Regions from separate parts of the Slackia heliotrinireducens DSM 20476 genome, predicted to be linked through region 1. Evidence: predicted binding sites of a transcription regulator. Region 1 holds the regulator's gene; the other holds the start of a gene.
The links. The regulator LexA, encoded in region 1, represses DNA repair genes until DNA is damaged. The targets are predictions, from matches to a motif close to CNAACANNTGTTNG.
Positions count from the first base shown of each region.

Region 2: the regulator LexA is predicted to act here: its motif matches at 4,551-4,564, upstream of ruvC (crossover junction endodeoxyribonuclease RuvC).

Region 1 covers NC_013165.1:1,230,748-1,238,667, forward strand. The annotation lists gene SHEL_RS05265 (ATP-binding protein) at 1-388, shown strand, start outside; gene SHEL_RS05270 (stage V sporulation protein S) at 508-837, shown strand; gene miaB (tRNA (N6-isopentenyl adenosine(37)-C2)-methylthiotransferase MiaB) at 884-2,239, shown strand; gene miaA (tRNA (adenosine(37)-N6)-dimethylallyltransferase MiaA) at 2,247-3,224, shown strand; gene hflX (GTPase HflX) at 3,196-4,497, shown strand; gene lexA (transcriptional repressor LexA) at 4,575-5,267, opposite strand; gene SHEL_RS05295 (hypothetical protein) at 5,377-5,664, shown strand; gene nrdR (transcriptional regulator NrdR) at 5,997-6,446, shown strand; gene dut (dUTP diphosphatase) at 6,449-6,895, shown strand; gene SHEL_RS05310 (DegV family protein) at 7,121-7,920, opposite strand, start outside.
Region 2 covers NC_013165.1:816,298-824,217, reverse strand. The annotation lists gene ribD (bifunctional diaminohydroxyphosphoribosylaminopyrimidine deaminase/5-amino-6-(5-phosphoribosylamino)uracil reductase RibD) at 1-909, opposite strand, end outside; FMN riboswitch at 1,035-1,168, opposite strand; gene SHEL_RS03455 (cold-shock protein) at 1,373-1,576, opposite strand; gene SHEL_RS03450 (hypothetical protein) at 1,849-2,292, opposite strand; gene ruvB (Holliday junction branch migration DNA helicase RuvB) at 2,293-3,360, opposite strand; gene ruvA (Holliday junction branch migration protein RuvA) at 3,403-3,996, opposite strand; gene ruvC (crossover junction endodeoxyribonuclease RuvC) at 4,029-4,526, opposite strand; gene SHEL_RS03430 (YebC/PmpR family DNA-binding transcriptional regulator) at 4,770-5,573, opposite strand; gene trmB (tRNA (guanine(46)-N(7))-methyltransferase TrmB) at 5,747-6,595, opposite strand; gene nhaA (Na+/H+ antiporter NhaA) at 6,657-7,920, opposite strand, start outside.

The DNA of each region.
Region 1 (7,920 bases):
GGCAGACGATGTGGCGCCCAGCAAGCGGCTGGCGATGGCCCGCAACGCCGACGAGCTGGTTGACCTCGCTGCCACACTGGGCATATCCATTTCATCCCGTAGCGCGTACCGCGTCATCAACCGCAACGTCGATCCATGCGACCCGTTCCTCACCACGCTGCCTCGGGCTGTTGCGACCCCCGTCACGAAGAAGGGCCGCGCGAAGGACGTTCTTAAGGATTTCCGCGGTCTGAAGATAGCTGTCGAAGACATCCAGGATTTTTCGGACGATCTGAAGAAGCCTTTCGCTCGTCTGGCTGCACGCTACTATCTTGAGCCTGACGTCGAGCCGAAGATCCGCGTCGATTCCGACGGGGTGCACGTGACGTTTCCCGTGCGTAAGATGTGATGGACACTGGAGAATTGCCTGAATGCATTGCGAATTTGCGAATGGTTCGGGTACAATCACAAGGCTAAACAGAATATGCACTAAATAACAGAGCTCAAATGCAACAAGGATCGACCCACATGCCTGAAAGCATCTCAGAAAAGCCTTCGGTAGGCTGCCTTAAAGTATCATCCAAGTCGTCGCCGGCTTCCGTCGCCGGTGCCATCGCTGGCATGATCAAAGACGGTGTCGCGGTTGAACTGCAATCTGTCGGCGCCGGCGCTGTGAACCAGGCCGTCAAGGCTATCGCCATTTCGCGTGGGTTCCTCTCTCCGGTCGGCATCGAAATCGTGTGCGTCCCGTCTTTTGCGGACATCGTCATCGATGGCGAGTATCGCACGGCCATCCGATTCGACGTGGAACCGCGTAAGCAGGTCGAGCATTTGGGCGACGAAGGCTTCGAAGGCTAGGTACGCTTATCTCGGCCGTTTCCGTCTCCCTTGTCCAGAGGATATGATGAATCAATTCTTAACAGGCCGTTCGTTCTACGTGTTCACGTACGGCTGCCAGATGAACGAACACGACTCCGAACGCATCGTCGGCATGCTGGAGGCCTGCGGCGCACATCGAACCGACGTGTTCGAGGATTCGGAAATCGTCATTTTCATGACCTGCTGCGTGCGCGAAGCCGCCGATGTGCGGTTGCGCGGCCAGGTCAACAGCATCAAGAACGTCCCGTTGCCGCGCACATCTGAACTGAAGAAGCGCGTCGTGTGCATCGGCGGCTGCATCGGTCAGCGCGACGGGCAGCAGCTCATCGACGATATGCACCACGTGGACGTGGTCTTCGGCACCCAGAACATCGAACGTCTTCCGTACCTCATCAACGGAGTGTTGTCCCGCGGCGGCCACATCGCCGAGGTGCAGGAGGAGTCCGACACCTTCTCGACAGATTTGCCGTCCAAGCGCGAGCATGACTGGGCCGCCTGGCTGCCCATCACCGTGGGCTGCAACAATTTCTGCACCTATTGCATCGTGCCCTATGTCCGCGGCCGCGAGCGCTCCCGTGCCATCGAGTCCGTGGTGGCCGACGCCCAAGCTCTGGTTGCCGAGGGCGTGCAGGAGATTACCCTGCTGGGCCAGAACGTCAATTCCTACGGGCGTGACCTGTACGGCGAGCCCCGTTTTGCGGACGTGCTCAAAGGCGTGGCCGCAACCGGCGTGCCCCGTCTGCGTTTCGCCACATCCCACCCGAAGGACCTGACCGACGAGGTAATCGAGGCCTTCGGCACGTTGGGCAACCTGATGCCCGCGCTCCATCTGCCGGTGCAGTCGGGTTCCGACGCCATCCTCAAGCGCATGCATCGTTCCTATACGGTGGAACATTACCTGGGGCTCATCGACAAGCTGCGTGCGGCATGCCCCGACATCTCCCTGTCCACCGACATCATCGTCGGGTTCCCTGGCGAAACGGAGGAGGATTTCCAGGCAACCTACGACCTGGTGGAGAAGGTGGGCTACTCCCAAGTGTTCACGTTCATCTATTCGCCCCGCGAAGGCACCCCTGCCGCCAAGATGAAAGACGACACGCCTCGTTCCGTCATCCAGGAGCGTTTCGAACGTCTGGTGCAGATGGTGCAGGACAAGGCCTACGAACAGAACCAACGATTCGCCGACCGCACGCTGGATGTGCTGGTGGAGGGCGTTTCGCAGCGCAACGATTCCATCATTGCGGGCCGTTCGCCCCACAATGCCATGGTGCACGCGCCCATTCCCGAAGGCAAGACCATCGAGCAGCTGAAGGGCACCATCATCCCCGTGCATGTGGACGAGGCGAAGACCTGGTACCTTTCCGGCACGGTCGTCGAATAGCCGGCCTTTGGCGCTTGATCTCACATACCCCGTCATCGTCGTCGTAGGTCCTACGGCCTCCGGCAAATCCGGCGTGGCCGCAGAGTTCGCCCGGCGGGTGCATGGCGAAGTGGTTTCGGCCGATTCGATGCAGGTCTACCGCGGCATGGATATCGGTACGGGCAAGATAACCCCTGATGAGCAGCTTGTAACCCACCACGGGCTCGACATCTGCAATCCTGGCGAGGCTTATTCGGCATCCCGTTTCCAGGAGTACGCCAGGGCATGCTTCGCAGACATCGACGCGCGTGGTTCGCTGTCGGTGCTTGCGGGCGGGACCGGGTTCTACGTGCGCGCGGCCATTGACGATTACGATTTCGCATCGGGCGAGCAGGTGGGAAACCCCGTGCGCGACAAGTGGCAGGCCTATTACGACGAGAACGGCGCCGATGCGCTGTGGAACAGGCTTCACGAGGTGGATCCGAAAAGCGCGGACATCATCCATCCCAACAACGTGAAGCGCGTCATTCGTGCTTTCGAGATGCTTGAGCTGGACGGTAAAGGCTATGCCCAGGTGCATGCGGGATTGGCAAGCATCGGGCAGTTCGTCCCGGCGGTGTTCTTCGGTCTGGCCGTGACGCCCGACCTTCTGGTGCAGCGCATCGAACGCCGCGTGGACGCCATGTTCGACGCGGGATTGGTCGCCGAGGTGGAGGGCCTGCTCGAGCAGGGGTTCGAAAGCGCCTGCACGGCTCGGGACGCCATAGGCTATAAGGAAGTGGTTGCGGCGCTTCGGGGTGAAATCACCATGGACGAGGCCCGCGAACAGATCAAGACCGCCACAAGGCGCTATGCCAAGCGGCAGCGCAGCTGGTGGCGTAAGGATTCGCGTATCATATGGCTGGATGCGGACGATCCTAATCCGCAGAAGCTTGCCGACGAGATACTTAAAACGCTTTCAGACAAGGGGTATACGGATGTCGTTTGCCGATATGGACGCCAATAGCGTGATGGAGGACCGCGAGCGGGCTATCCTCGTGGGCATCGATTATCGCGACAATGCGAGTGAGTACTCGCTGGAGTCGTCTTTGGACGAACTGGCTCGTCTGACCGATACGGCCGGGGCCGATGTTGTGGCTACCACCTCCCAACGTTTGGACTCGCCGAACCCACGCACGTTCATCGGATCGGGCAAGGCAGAGGAAATCGCCTCGATGTGCCGGTCCCTTTCGGCGGACGTGGTCATCTTCGACGACGAGCTTACGCCTTCGCAGCAGAGCAACCTTGAGAAGGTCCTGCCCAAGGACGTGAAGGTCATCGACCGCACCGCTCTTATTCTGGACATATTCGCCCTGCACGCCACCACCAAGGAAGGCCGCCTGCAGGTCAGGCTCGCTCAGAACCAGTACCTGCTGCCGCGTCTGCGCGGCATGTGGGCGCATCTTGCCAGCAACCGCATGGGCGGCGGCGTAGGTTCCCGCTTCGGCGAAGGCGAAAGCCAGCTCGAGGTGGACCGCCGCATGGTCCGCAAGCGCATCACGTCCATTCGCCGGGAGCTGGAGCAGGTTGCGCAGATGCGCACGATCCAACGTGCCGCGCGATACGACTCGGGTATATTCAAGGTGGCAGAGGCGGGGTATACCAATGCAGGAAAATCAAGCCTGCTCAACCGTCTGACCAATGCCGAAGTGCTGAGCTATGACAAGCTGTTCGCCACGTTGGATTCCACCACGCGCAAGCTGGTGCTGCCTGAAGGCCGCGAGGTGACCATCACCGATACGGTCGGATTCATCCAGAAGCTGCCGACGACGCTGGTCGAAGCGTTCAACAGCACGCTGGATGAGATTCGCGGAGCCGATTTGATCATGCATGTGGTGGACGCGTCTTCGAACGAACGGGACCTGCAGATGAACGCCGTAGGTGACACGCTGGAGCAGATCGGCGCCCAGGACATTCCGCGGCTCGTCGTGTTCAACAAGATCGACCTGGTGGACGAAGGGGACCGCGCTATCCTGGCCTCCCGCTATCCGATGGCCATTCTGGTGTCCGCTGAAACCGGCGAGGGCATCGACGGTTTGATAGACGCATTGGCCCGCGCCGTCGCCGCGCAGGAGGAGCTCATGGATGTGCTGGTGCCCTATTCGAAAGGCAGCGTGGTGTCTTTGGTGCACGAGCGTTGCACGGTGCTTGCGGAAAGCTACGGGGAGGACGGTACGCGTCTGACGCTGCGAGCACCACGGGATCTGATAGCTCTGCTGGGCCAGTATTCGGTCCAATAGCAACCCGATGCTGATTCCTATATGAAAACGGCTCCTGTAAGGAGCCGTTGTTTGTTTATGCGCAGTCCGTTTGTACGTTACAGACGGCGGAACACGGCAACGACCTTTCCTGCAATGGAGACGTTCTCGCGAACGATGATAGGTTCCATGGTGGAGTTTTCTGGCTGCAGGCGGATGTGATCGCGCTCTTTGAAGAAGCGCTTGACCGTTGCGCCGTCTTCGACGAGGGCCACGACGATATCGCCGTTGTTGGCATTCGGCTGTTCCTTCACCACGACGAAGTCGCCGTCGTTGATGCCGATTTCGATCATGGAGTCACCGCGTACCTTCAGCAAAAACGAACTGGAATCGCCGACGATTTCGGTGGGCAGGGGGATGGTCTCCTGGATGTTCTGCTCGGCAAGAATGGGCACGCCAGCAGCGACGTTGCCGACGACCGGCAGGTTGACCACGTTGGAGAATTCACCCTGACCGACGAAATCGTTGTGGGCTGGTTGGCCCTTTGGTGCGGTGCCTCCATAGGTTTCGCCGTCGGAGGTACGCAGCACGGTGATGCAGCGCGACTTCAGGGGGTCGCGATGGATATAGCCCTTCTCCTCAAGATTGTTCAGGTGCACATGCACGGTGGAGGGGGACGAAAGCCCGATGCTGTCGCAGATGTCGCGAACGGTGGGGGCGATGCCGGTTTCTTCGATGGTGGCGATGATGCAATCGAGCACAGCCGTCTGCTTCTTGGTGAGCTTGGTGGAGTCTTTTTTACGAACAGTCATGGTGGCCTTCCTAATACGAACATTTGTATTAAAAATCTGTTGACATGAACCTTTGTTCGCTTTATTATATACCCGAACAAAGGTTCGTGCAAGTAAGGAGTTAAGAAACATGACACGCCAGGACATGCATACATATACGAACGGCTCCTCGGCCCTCAAGTACAACAGCAAGCGTCCCGTCTTGGAGGTTATTCCTGGCGGCGCAGTTTCTGACCAGCCACAATCTTTTCTTGACGACCTGAAATTCGCTGCCAAGGCAACCGGTTTCGCAAATATGCGCGACGATTTGAAATACGGTTCCATCGCAGGTCGTCCACTGGACCTGTCCAAAGCGCACCAGTATGTGCTGTTCGGCGCACTTATGTTCGCTTTTGGTTTGGCCCTTATCCTTCTCTAATCGGGAAGGACCGTTAGTCCGACAATTCTCGTCTCCAGCGGTTTGCTGCGTTTCCTGCTGCGAGACATCCGTGAAAACTCCGTCGCTTCAGATCGGCGGAGTTTTTCGTCTCGTTGGCCGGTCTTGTATGTATGGCGCGGCGTCAGAGTTGGAGTGCATGAAAGGGGGAACAATATCTGGGTATCGATTAACATGCAGCATATTTCACTATATATGGGAATTCAGCGACGTTGCAGGTAGATTGGAAATTCTGTTGTCATAATCGATATGACGGGGTATGATGACCACAACATTTTGTGGTCATGGTGACTATGTCCCGAATGGAGGATTGCATGCGTTGCCCATCTTGTGGTCATCCCGAATCGAAAGTCGTCGACTCTCGTCCGTCGGAAGAATACAATTCCATCCGCCGTCGGCGTGAATGCTTGAAGTGCGGAACCCGCTTCACGACGTACGAACGTTTGGGAGACAGCCCGCTTATCGTCATCAAGGCCGACGGGACCAGCCAGGTGTTCAGTCGCGAGAAGCTCTACCGCGGCATCTCTATCGCCTGCGCGAAACGCCCGAATATTCCCAATGAGAAGAAAACCGAGATCATCGATAGCATCGAAGCTCAGTTGCGCAACACCGGCAAGAACGAAATCCGCTCCAAGGAGCTCGGCGACATGGTTCTTGAGCGTTTGCGTGGTTTGGACGACGTGGCATATATTCGTTTCGCCAGCGTTTACAAGGACTTTCAGAGCATCGAGGAATTCGAGGATGCTCTGAAAGGACTGGAGTAAACATGTCTCAGAAACTGCGCGTTCCCATTAAGAAACTTGCCGAAGATGCGGTTGTGCCGTCCTACGCCTATGATGGCGATGCCGGCGTAGACCTGCGTGCCACTGAAAACCTGGTGCTTAAGCCTTTCGAGCGCGCTTTGGTCGCAACCAGCCTGGCCGTGGCCATACCCGAGGGCTATGCCGGTCTGGTCATGCCCCGCAGCGGGCTCGCCATTAAGCACGGCATCTCCGTCGTCAATGCCCCAGGCCTTATCGATAGCCACTATCGCGGAGAACTCAAGGTCATCCTCATCAACTTGGATTCGAAAGAGGATTTCGAAATCAACGTGGGCGACCGCATCGCCCAGCTGGTTATCGCCAAGGTCGAAAACGTGGACTGGCAGCCAGTGGACGAACTCGATGCTACCGATCGCGGTGCAGGCGGGTTCGGCTCCAGCGGCATCGAATAGGTTTTGCCTCGCAACCGCCTAACGAAACAGCAACCGTGAATGCTTGGCAGCCGTCTGGCTAGCATGCTCATTCGGGCGTGCAGCCGAAGGCGAGCTTCTGGCGTTGGCTCAGGATAGAAGGGTGAAAACTGTTTCCTGAACGGGGCAGGGGTTCCAACGACGTTTCAGGGCATGAAAAAGGCCTGGCGCGGTGCCAGGCCTTCGGGTTCTTCAAGTCGGAATCGGCTAGTTCTTGCTGGATGCCAGGAAGAACAACGCCAATGTGCCCGGGCCGGAATGGGCGCCGATCACGGGGTCCACGTAGTTGATGCGGATGTCCTTGGTGCCGAATTCCTTACGGATGAGGTCGGCCAGATACTCGGCATCCTCCAGGCAGTCGCCATGGGTGATGAACACGGTCTGCTCGCTGACGGGCTCGTCGGCGGTCTGCTTCATGTGGTTGAGCAGTCCCTGGATGGATTTCTTGCGGCCGCGCACCTTCTCCATGGGGATAAGGTGTCCCTCGTCATCCACATGCAGGACCGGCTTGATGTTGAGCAACGTGCCTGCCCAGGCGCTCGAACGGCTTACACGTCCGCCGCGGAACAGGAACATGAGGTCGTCGACAGTGAACCAGTGGGCCAGCTTGGACTTGTTGACCTCGACCCAGTCGCGCACCTCTTCGATGGTGGCGCCTTCCTTCTTCTTTTGGGCGGCGTACCACACCAGAAGTCCTTGGCCGCCGGACGCGGCAAGCGTGTCCACGGAAAGGATCGTGCGGTCGGGGTAGCTTTTCGACAGCTCTTTCAGCAGCAGATCGGTGGCTTCGTACGTGCCCGACAGTCCGCTGGAGAAACCCAGGTACAGCACGTCGTTTCCTGCATCTAAAATGCCACGGAACACTTTTTCGGATTCCGTCAGAATGGGGAGCGAGGTGGTGACCACCTTGCCGTCGCGCATCATGGTGTAGAACTGCTTCAGGTCGGTTTTCTCGCCCTTGAGATAGCTTTGATACTGTTCGCCGTCCACAAAGAAGATCAGCGGCA
Region 2 (7,920 bases), 410 kb from region 1:
GGTGCCACCGCCCTCCACCAGGACGGAGTCGACGCCCGATTCGCCCAGATGCGCCATAAGAGCGGCAAGGTCCACCTTGCCGTCGGCCCCCGGAAGCGACACCACGTCGACGCCGGCCGCCCGCAAACGGATAGCCTTATCCAGGCGTTCCCCTTGGTCGATGTTGCAGGCGCACGCCACAAGCACGGGCACTTCGGTTGCCGAGCGCACAAGAGCGCTGTCCAGCGGAATCCTTAAAGACGAGTCACACACGATGCGCAACGGCTGGTTGCTTGGCACGCCGCGCCGCGCGTTGAGCATGGGGTCGTCGGCGAGCACCGTGTTGACGCCGACCATGATGCCGGCCAGACGGTGTCGAAGCTCATGGGTGTCGGCGCGGGATGCTTCGCAGGAGACCCACCTGGCATCACGGGTTGCCGTGGCGATCTTCCCATCGGCGGTCATGGCCCACTTGGCTACCACATAAGGCGTCTTCGTCGTGATGAAATGGAAGAACACGGGATTGATCCCGTCGCACTCCTGGCGGAGGAAGTCCTCTTCCACCTGGATGCCGGCGGCGCGCAGCCGTGCAATGCCGCGACCCGACACCAACGGATTGGGGTCGCGCGAACCCACGACCACCCGCGCGATTCCCGCTTCGACCAACGCGTCGGCACACGGAGGCTGTTTTCCGGTGTGGCTGCAGGGCTCGAGCGTCACGTACATGGTGGCGCCCTGCGGCGATTCGGTGCACGACGCCAATGCGTTGCGTTCGGCGTGCAAGTCGCCGTAACGCTCGTGGCAACCTTCGCCGATAACGCGGCCGTCCTTTACGATGACGGCTCCAACCAGCGGATTCGGATTGGTCCAGCCCGCAGCCGTGCGAGCCAGCTCGATTGCCCGGCGCATCATCTTCTCGTCTGCGGTCATGGCGCCCGCCTTCCCGATGTCGTCCTATCGCGTGCGGGCAATAAAAAACACCCGCATGTCTGCAGGTGCGCATGATGGTTATGGATGCATCACATATCGCGACCCACTACGGGCCACGTACATGACATCGTGTTCTTCCATCCGGACTGTAACCGTTGGTTTCGGACTTGCACCGAATCAGCCTCCGTTAAGAGGGTCGCGGACTTCGGGTTTCCCCGTTACCGCCAGTGAGGAATTTCACCTCGCCCTGAACAGACATCGGGGTCAGTATAGCGCACTAAAGTGATGGGTCAACCCCAAAAGCGGCCGATTTCGAGACAACGGGCAGCGCATTGCGCCGAATATCAACAGAAGCGGCGAAGCTGTCCTATATCTCAATGTCGGTAAACGTAAACGGCGGGAGGAACCGTGCGTCCCTCCCGCCGTTCATCATCTAGCTTAAAAACTGGAAACAACCGCGTCCCTATTGGGGAACCACGTTGCTAGCCTGCTTCTTGCCGTTTGCGCCTTCGGTGACTTCGAAGGTAACCTTCGCGCCCTCTTCGAGAGTCTTGTAGCCATCCATCTGAATCTCAGAGAAATGGACGAACAAATTTTCTCCGTCGGCCTGGGAGATGAACCCGTAGCCCTTTTCGGGACTAAACCATTTGACAGTGCCTTCAGCCATGTGCGGTCTCTTTCTTTCCACAAGGAAAACTCAGACTGGTTTTTCATGCCAGCCAACCAATTCGCTTTTCGCGAAACCAACCAATGGTCATTATCCTTTGTTTTGTCAACAAATAAGTTTACAGTCGGGGAAAACCCCGAGTTTTATCGTAATCGGCACAATTCAAACAAGCTTTTGAACTGGTATATTAATGTTTCATCATATGGCATTCACGACTAATTTATATAGAATTTGAAGTATGAATGCTGTCGTATTTACGATTCGATATTGAATCAGTCGTCAGACCAAGGGGCATCAAAATCGATGCCGTCCTCCTCCGCCAAACGGCGCAGCTCCGTTTCCAAGTCTTCAACGGGTATGTCGAAATCCAAAGTGTCTTCAAGCCCGTACATGTATGCCAGGGCGCGAGCCTGATCCCTGCGAAGCTGACCGGTTTTCGGCAGATTCGCCTCCTCGAGATACCAGGCCTCAAGCAGCATCGAACGGATGATGTACTCCATCAGATCGGGGTCGACCCCCGAAACTCGCAGAATGTCCGAAAGGCTTTCGGGCTCAAGGCGCAACAACGTGGAAGCGTCCATGTCCAGAGCTTCGGACATGGCGTCTTCCAAACCTTCTGCGGCCTCTTTCGGCCGCACCTTGCCGATCTCAATTGAACGAGTAGTTGCGGCGACGAATTGAATGATCAAGCGCATCAGGTAGTCTTGCTGCAGCATTTAAACCCTCTTGATTCCAATATGCTCGAAAGCGCGGTCCGTAGCCTGACGGCCCTTCGGCGTGCGCATGATAAGCCCCTGTTGAATGAGATATGGCTCATACACGTCCTCGACCGTATCGGGATCCTCCGACAGTGCGCTGGCCAACGTAGACAAACCGACAGGCCTGCCGTCGAAGCCGACGCAGAGCAGCTCCAATATTTTATTGTCAAGGGCGTCCAAACCGAGGGAGTCGACCTCGAAGAAGCTCAGGGCCTGGGCGGCCGTATCCTCGTCGATGTCGCCGGTTCCGCGCACCTGCGCCCAATCCCGCACGCGTTTGAGCATGCGGTTTGCCAAACGCGGCGTTCCACGACTTCGACGCGCGATTTCCAGGGCGCCTTCTTCGTCGATGGCCACATCCAGAATACCGGCCGAGCGCTTCACGATGCCTGCGAGCTCTTCCGGGGTGTAGTAATCCAGACGGAACACAATGCCGAAGCGATCGCGCAAAGGGCCGGTAAGCAAACCCGTACGGGTGGTGGCCCCCACCAATGTGAACTTGGGAAGGTCCAGGCGGATGCTGCGGGCGGCGGGACCTTTGCCGACGACGATGTCGAGCACGTAGTCCTCAAGCGCCGGATACAAAACCTCTTCCACCTGGCGGTTCAGCCGATGAATCTCATCGATGAACAGTACATCGCCGTCTTCCAGGTTTGTGAGGATGGCGGCCAGATCGCCGGTACGGGCGATGGCAGGGCCGCTGGTAGTGCGGATGTTGGCCCCCAGCTCGTTTGCCACCACCGTTGCAAGCGTGGTTTTACCCAAGCCCGGAGGGCCGCTGAACAGCACATGGTCCATGCATTCGCCGCGCTGCTTGGCCGCCTGAATAAGAATGGACAGGCTGTCTTTGACGCGCGTCTGCCCGATATAGTCATCCAGATGTTTCGGGCGCAGTGAACGGTCGAGCGCCAAGTCGTCTTCGGTCAGCTCGGGCGTGACGGCACGGGGGCCGGTTTGACCCGCCGACTTGTTCGACCGGGAACCCGCCTCGAATACCAATCCTTCTATTTCAAAACCATCGGTCATAATCACCACATCATAGAGAAACAGTGCCGCGCCATAAGCGCTTTACAGAGAGCCCAAGCGGCGTAATGCATATTGTATCAGCGCCGAATCGGTATGCAGCTCTTCCGGCGCATCTTTCAAAGCCAAATCCGCTTCGGCGGACGAGAACCCCATGGAAAGCAACGCTTCCCGAGCGCCTTCCAAACGTCTTGTTGCCTCCGCCGTCTCTTGGTCGAACAGCGACTGCATATTCTCATCCGAGAAGCTGCCCTTCAGCTCCAGAATCATACGTTGGGCGGTTTTCTTGCCGACACCCGGGATCATGGACACGGCCTTGACATCCCCCGCTGCGATGGCATTGGCCAGCTCTTCCGGCTTGTACACGCTGAGCGCTGCAAGCGCAACTTTTGGCCCCACCCCCGAAACGCCGATGAGTTTCTCGAAGAAACGCTTCTCATCCTGCGTAAGAAAACCGTAGAGCGCCATGGCGTCTTCGCGCACAGCCAAATAGGTGTGCACCAGCACCTCTTCTCCCCTTTCGGGAAGTTTCGCCAAATCGCTCGCGGGCATGCCGACGGCAAAACCCACGCCGTTCACTTCGATAAACGCCGTATCCGTCGTATGCCCGGCGACGCGTCCGTTCAAAAAAGCAATCATCAGGCTCCTCCTCAGAAGCTGCATTCATCCGTTTAAGCTGTTCGGGGGCCGTGCGTCACGTAGCAGATGGCCGCCGCCAACGCATCGGCCGCGTGGTCGGGATGCGGCGGGTCGTCCAACGATAACAGCTGCTTGACCATGTACTGGACCTGCATTTTGTCGGAATTCCCCTCACCAACCACAGCAAGCTTTATCTGCTTGGGCGTGAATTCGCCGATGGAAAGCCCCTGGCTCGCGCACGCTACGAGCACCGCCCCGCGGGCCTGGCTGGTAAGGATGCCTGCCGTTACATTGGCGCCGAACCAAATGGTTTCAATACCGAGACACGTCGGCTCGAACCGCTTGACCACCAGCTCCATCTGGTCATGCAGTTTGAGCAACCTGCTCGGCAGATCCATGTCGGCCGATGTTGAGATGCATCCGTACGCGACGCAGGAAAGCCGCGGGCCGCGCTGGCGGATGACACCCCACCCCGTGTTGGCAAGGCCGGGGTCGATGCCCAGAATGGTGCGGTTTTCAACATACGGCATGAGCCCCTCCTTCCAACAACAAAACAAACGTTTGTTCGGATAATAGCACAGATTTCCGATATGGGAGCAGAAAAGTCCGTATCGAACGAAGTTTCTTCAAGAGGCACCCGTCAGGTGACGGGGTGAATTTGCAGGCCCCCGCAGAGCCGATGGACTACATGTGTCCCCAGTGACACAAAAATGTGCCAATAGGAAACGTCCCTACTGGCACATTGCAAATCTGATGTGTGGTTGGATCAGGCGTTACTCTTCGTCGAGAGCGGCGACGATCTCGTCGGTCATCTCCATGGTGTGATACACGTTCTGGAGGTCCTCAAGCTCTTCGAGCCTGTCGATAAGACGCATGACTTTCTTGGCATCCTCGACGCTGACCTGGGTCGGGGTGGTGGGGATCATGGTGAGCTCGGCGCCCTTCACCTGGACGCCCTGCTCCTCGAGGCCCTTCTTGACGGCCATCAGGTCCGTTGCAGCCGTGTAGACGATCCATTCGTCTTCGGCGTCCTCGTAGTCATCTCCGCCTGCCTCGGCGACAACCATCATGAACTCGTCCTCGTCACCAGCGGCACCGTTGACGGCGATGGGGTTCTTCTTGTCACCGGTCTCGATTTCCTTGGAGACCACAATCTGGCCCTTGCGCTCGAACTGATACGCAACGCTGCCCGGAGTGGCCAGAGACTGACCGGCATGACGGAACGCGGATCCCACGTCGGCGGCAGTACGGTTGCGGTTGTCGGTCAGAGCCTGGCACAGGATGGCGACGCCAGCCGGGCCGTAACCTTCGTAGGTCAGGGTTTCGTAGCTCGCGGCGTCCTTGCCGGTGCCGAAGGCCTTGTCGATAGCGGTCTTGATCTTGTCCTTGGGCAGGGAGTTCGCCTTTGCCTTTTCGATGGCGGCAGCCAGAGAAGCGTTGTTCTCGGGATTGGGGTCGCCACCCTCCTTCGCCGCAACGGTGATGTTACGGGAAAGCTTGCTGAACAGCGCGGAACGCTTCGCGTCCTGTGCCGCCTTACGATGCTTGGTGGTCGCCCACTTAGAATGTCCGGACATATTCGCCTCTTCCTATACACAGCTGATATTCGAATCAGAAATTACCGACGGGTAAGTCTACCATACTCCACACGTTCCACACCAGGCCATATGCCATCCACACAGCGAGCACATCAAGAAGCACAGGAGAATCCGTCTGCGAAGCGCCGCTGCACAATGGTCAAAACAACCTTCTAGCGACCGTTTCTGCGACGAGCGCGCTCCTTGCGGGCAGCGTTTTTATCGCGGTTCACCCAGTTGTTCACAGCGCCGTCCATGCCGTGCGGAATGTAATCCATGGATTCCAGATCATCGGGCAGGTACTGGAACAGACTGAGCTCAGCGGTCTGTTCAACCCGGTCAGGCGCAGGGCCCGGCTTCGCCTCAAGCCCCATGACCGTGGCGCCCTTGGCCGTCAGTTTGCGTTCATATTCGCTGTCGGGCTCATCGGGAAACGCCGCACGCATGTCGTCTGCCTGCCACAGGATGTCATATCCCGCCAGCTCGAACTGGATGACCGAGAAATCCCTGAACGGGAAGCTGTCCGTTTTCAGACGGATGGTGCCGCCTTCGGCCAGCAACGGACGGTAGGCCATCAACCGGTCCAGATAGGTGATGCGCCGGGGCGCCATCTTCTTACGCGGGAACGGCGTTGGAAAGTTCATATATATGAGAGAAATCTCGCCTTCGCCGAAGACCTTGGTCACATCCAAGTCGTAGTCCTCGTAGGCGAACACCAGGTTGTCGAGTCCCGCGGCAATCGCGTTTTCGGCACCATGCAACGCACAGACGCCGTCGACGTCCAGCCCCACGAAGAGTACGTTGGGGTTTCGACGGGCCATCTCCACGGCGAATGCCCCCTTGCCGCAGCCCAGATCGACTCTGACCTCGTCGAAGGTACGGCCGCCTTCGGCATCCGCCGGATGCCAGCAGCGCCACTTTCCCGCCCATGCGGACGGATCGGCCTCGTAGTTGCTGGATGCAGCGGCAAGACGCCCCTCAAGGTCGAAGTTCTTCGATTTTCTGGATGCGGCACTACGCATCGTTCAGGCCTTCTTTCACGCTAGAGCGGACCTTGCCGCCCACGCGATGCGTAAGACGGCGTTATCGCAGGTGGGCAACAACTTCGTGAGGATGCGCGCAACGGCACTCCTCATCTATGGCACGACGGGATTCCTCGTCGAGCTGTTCGAGCAGCGCCTCGTCGGTCCTGAAGGCGTCGACATCGCTCTGCGTCAGCATCTCCTCGTCCACAGCGGGCATAACATACACCACACCGCGTGCTGCGTCACGACGCGCTTGCAGCCACAACACGAAAAAGCCCAGAACGCCTGCCACTGTCGATGCTGCCAGAATGGCGGCCTTCGCCGTGGTGATGGCCGTTTCCGAATCGAAGGCCAGGTTCGCCACGAAGATCGACATGGTGAAACCCACGCCGCCCAGAATGGCGGCGCCGAGCACGTGGCCCCAGCCGACATGTTCGGGAAGCGACGCCAGACGGCTTTTCACCACGATGAAGCTGAACAGCACGATGCCCGCCGGCTTGCCCAGAAGCAGACCGAAGAACACGCCGTACAGGACGGGGTTGCTGAAGAAGTCCGCCGGATTCGAGCCGATGAGATGCACATCGGCGTTGGTCAGAGCGAACAGCGGCAGAATGGCGAAGTAGACCCAGGGGTACAGCGCATGTTCCATACGGGTCGCCGGCGGAATGACCTGGCGAGCCACGTCGGAAAGGCTCTTCACGTCATGCATGTAGTCCTTCTGCCCGATGACCGGCTCGTCGGGATTGAACGATTCGTGGGCAGACGAGATCTTCTCCCTCGACCATGTTGCGAAATCACGCAGCTTCACGTTGGAGCCGGACGGAATCGCGAACGCCAGCAGCACGCCGGCGATGGTGGAATGCACGCCGCTCATGAACACGCAGAACCACAGGACCACACCCAACCCCAGATAGGGTTGGATGGAATACACGTGGGAACGGTTGCAGGCGATGAGCACCGCCAGTACCGCAGCCGCGGCTGCCAGCCAGAACAGCGAAGGCGCCTGGCCGTAGAAAATCGCAATGACCAGGATGGCGATGATGTCGTCGGCTACTGCCAGCGTGGACAGGAACACGCGGATGCCCGCCGGGATGCGGTTACCCAGAAGAGCCATGATACCCAAGGCGAAGGCGATGTCGGTCGCTGTCGGAATACCCCAACCACCTGCGGTTTCGGCGTTTCCGGCGTTGAATGCCATGTAGATGGCGATAGGCATGACCACACCGCCCGCCGCGGCCACGATGGGCAGCAGCGCCTGACGGATGTTCGTCAGCTCGCCGACGGTCATTTCGTACTTGATCTCCAAGCCTACCAGCAGGAAG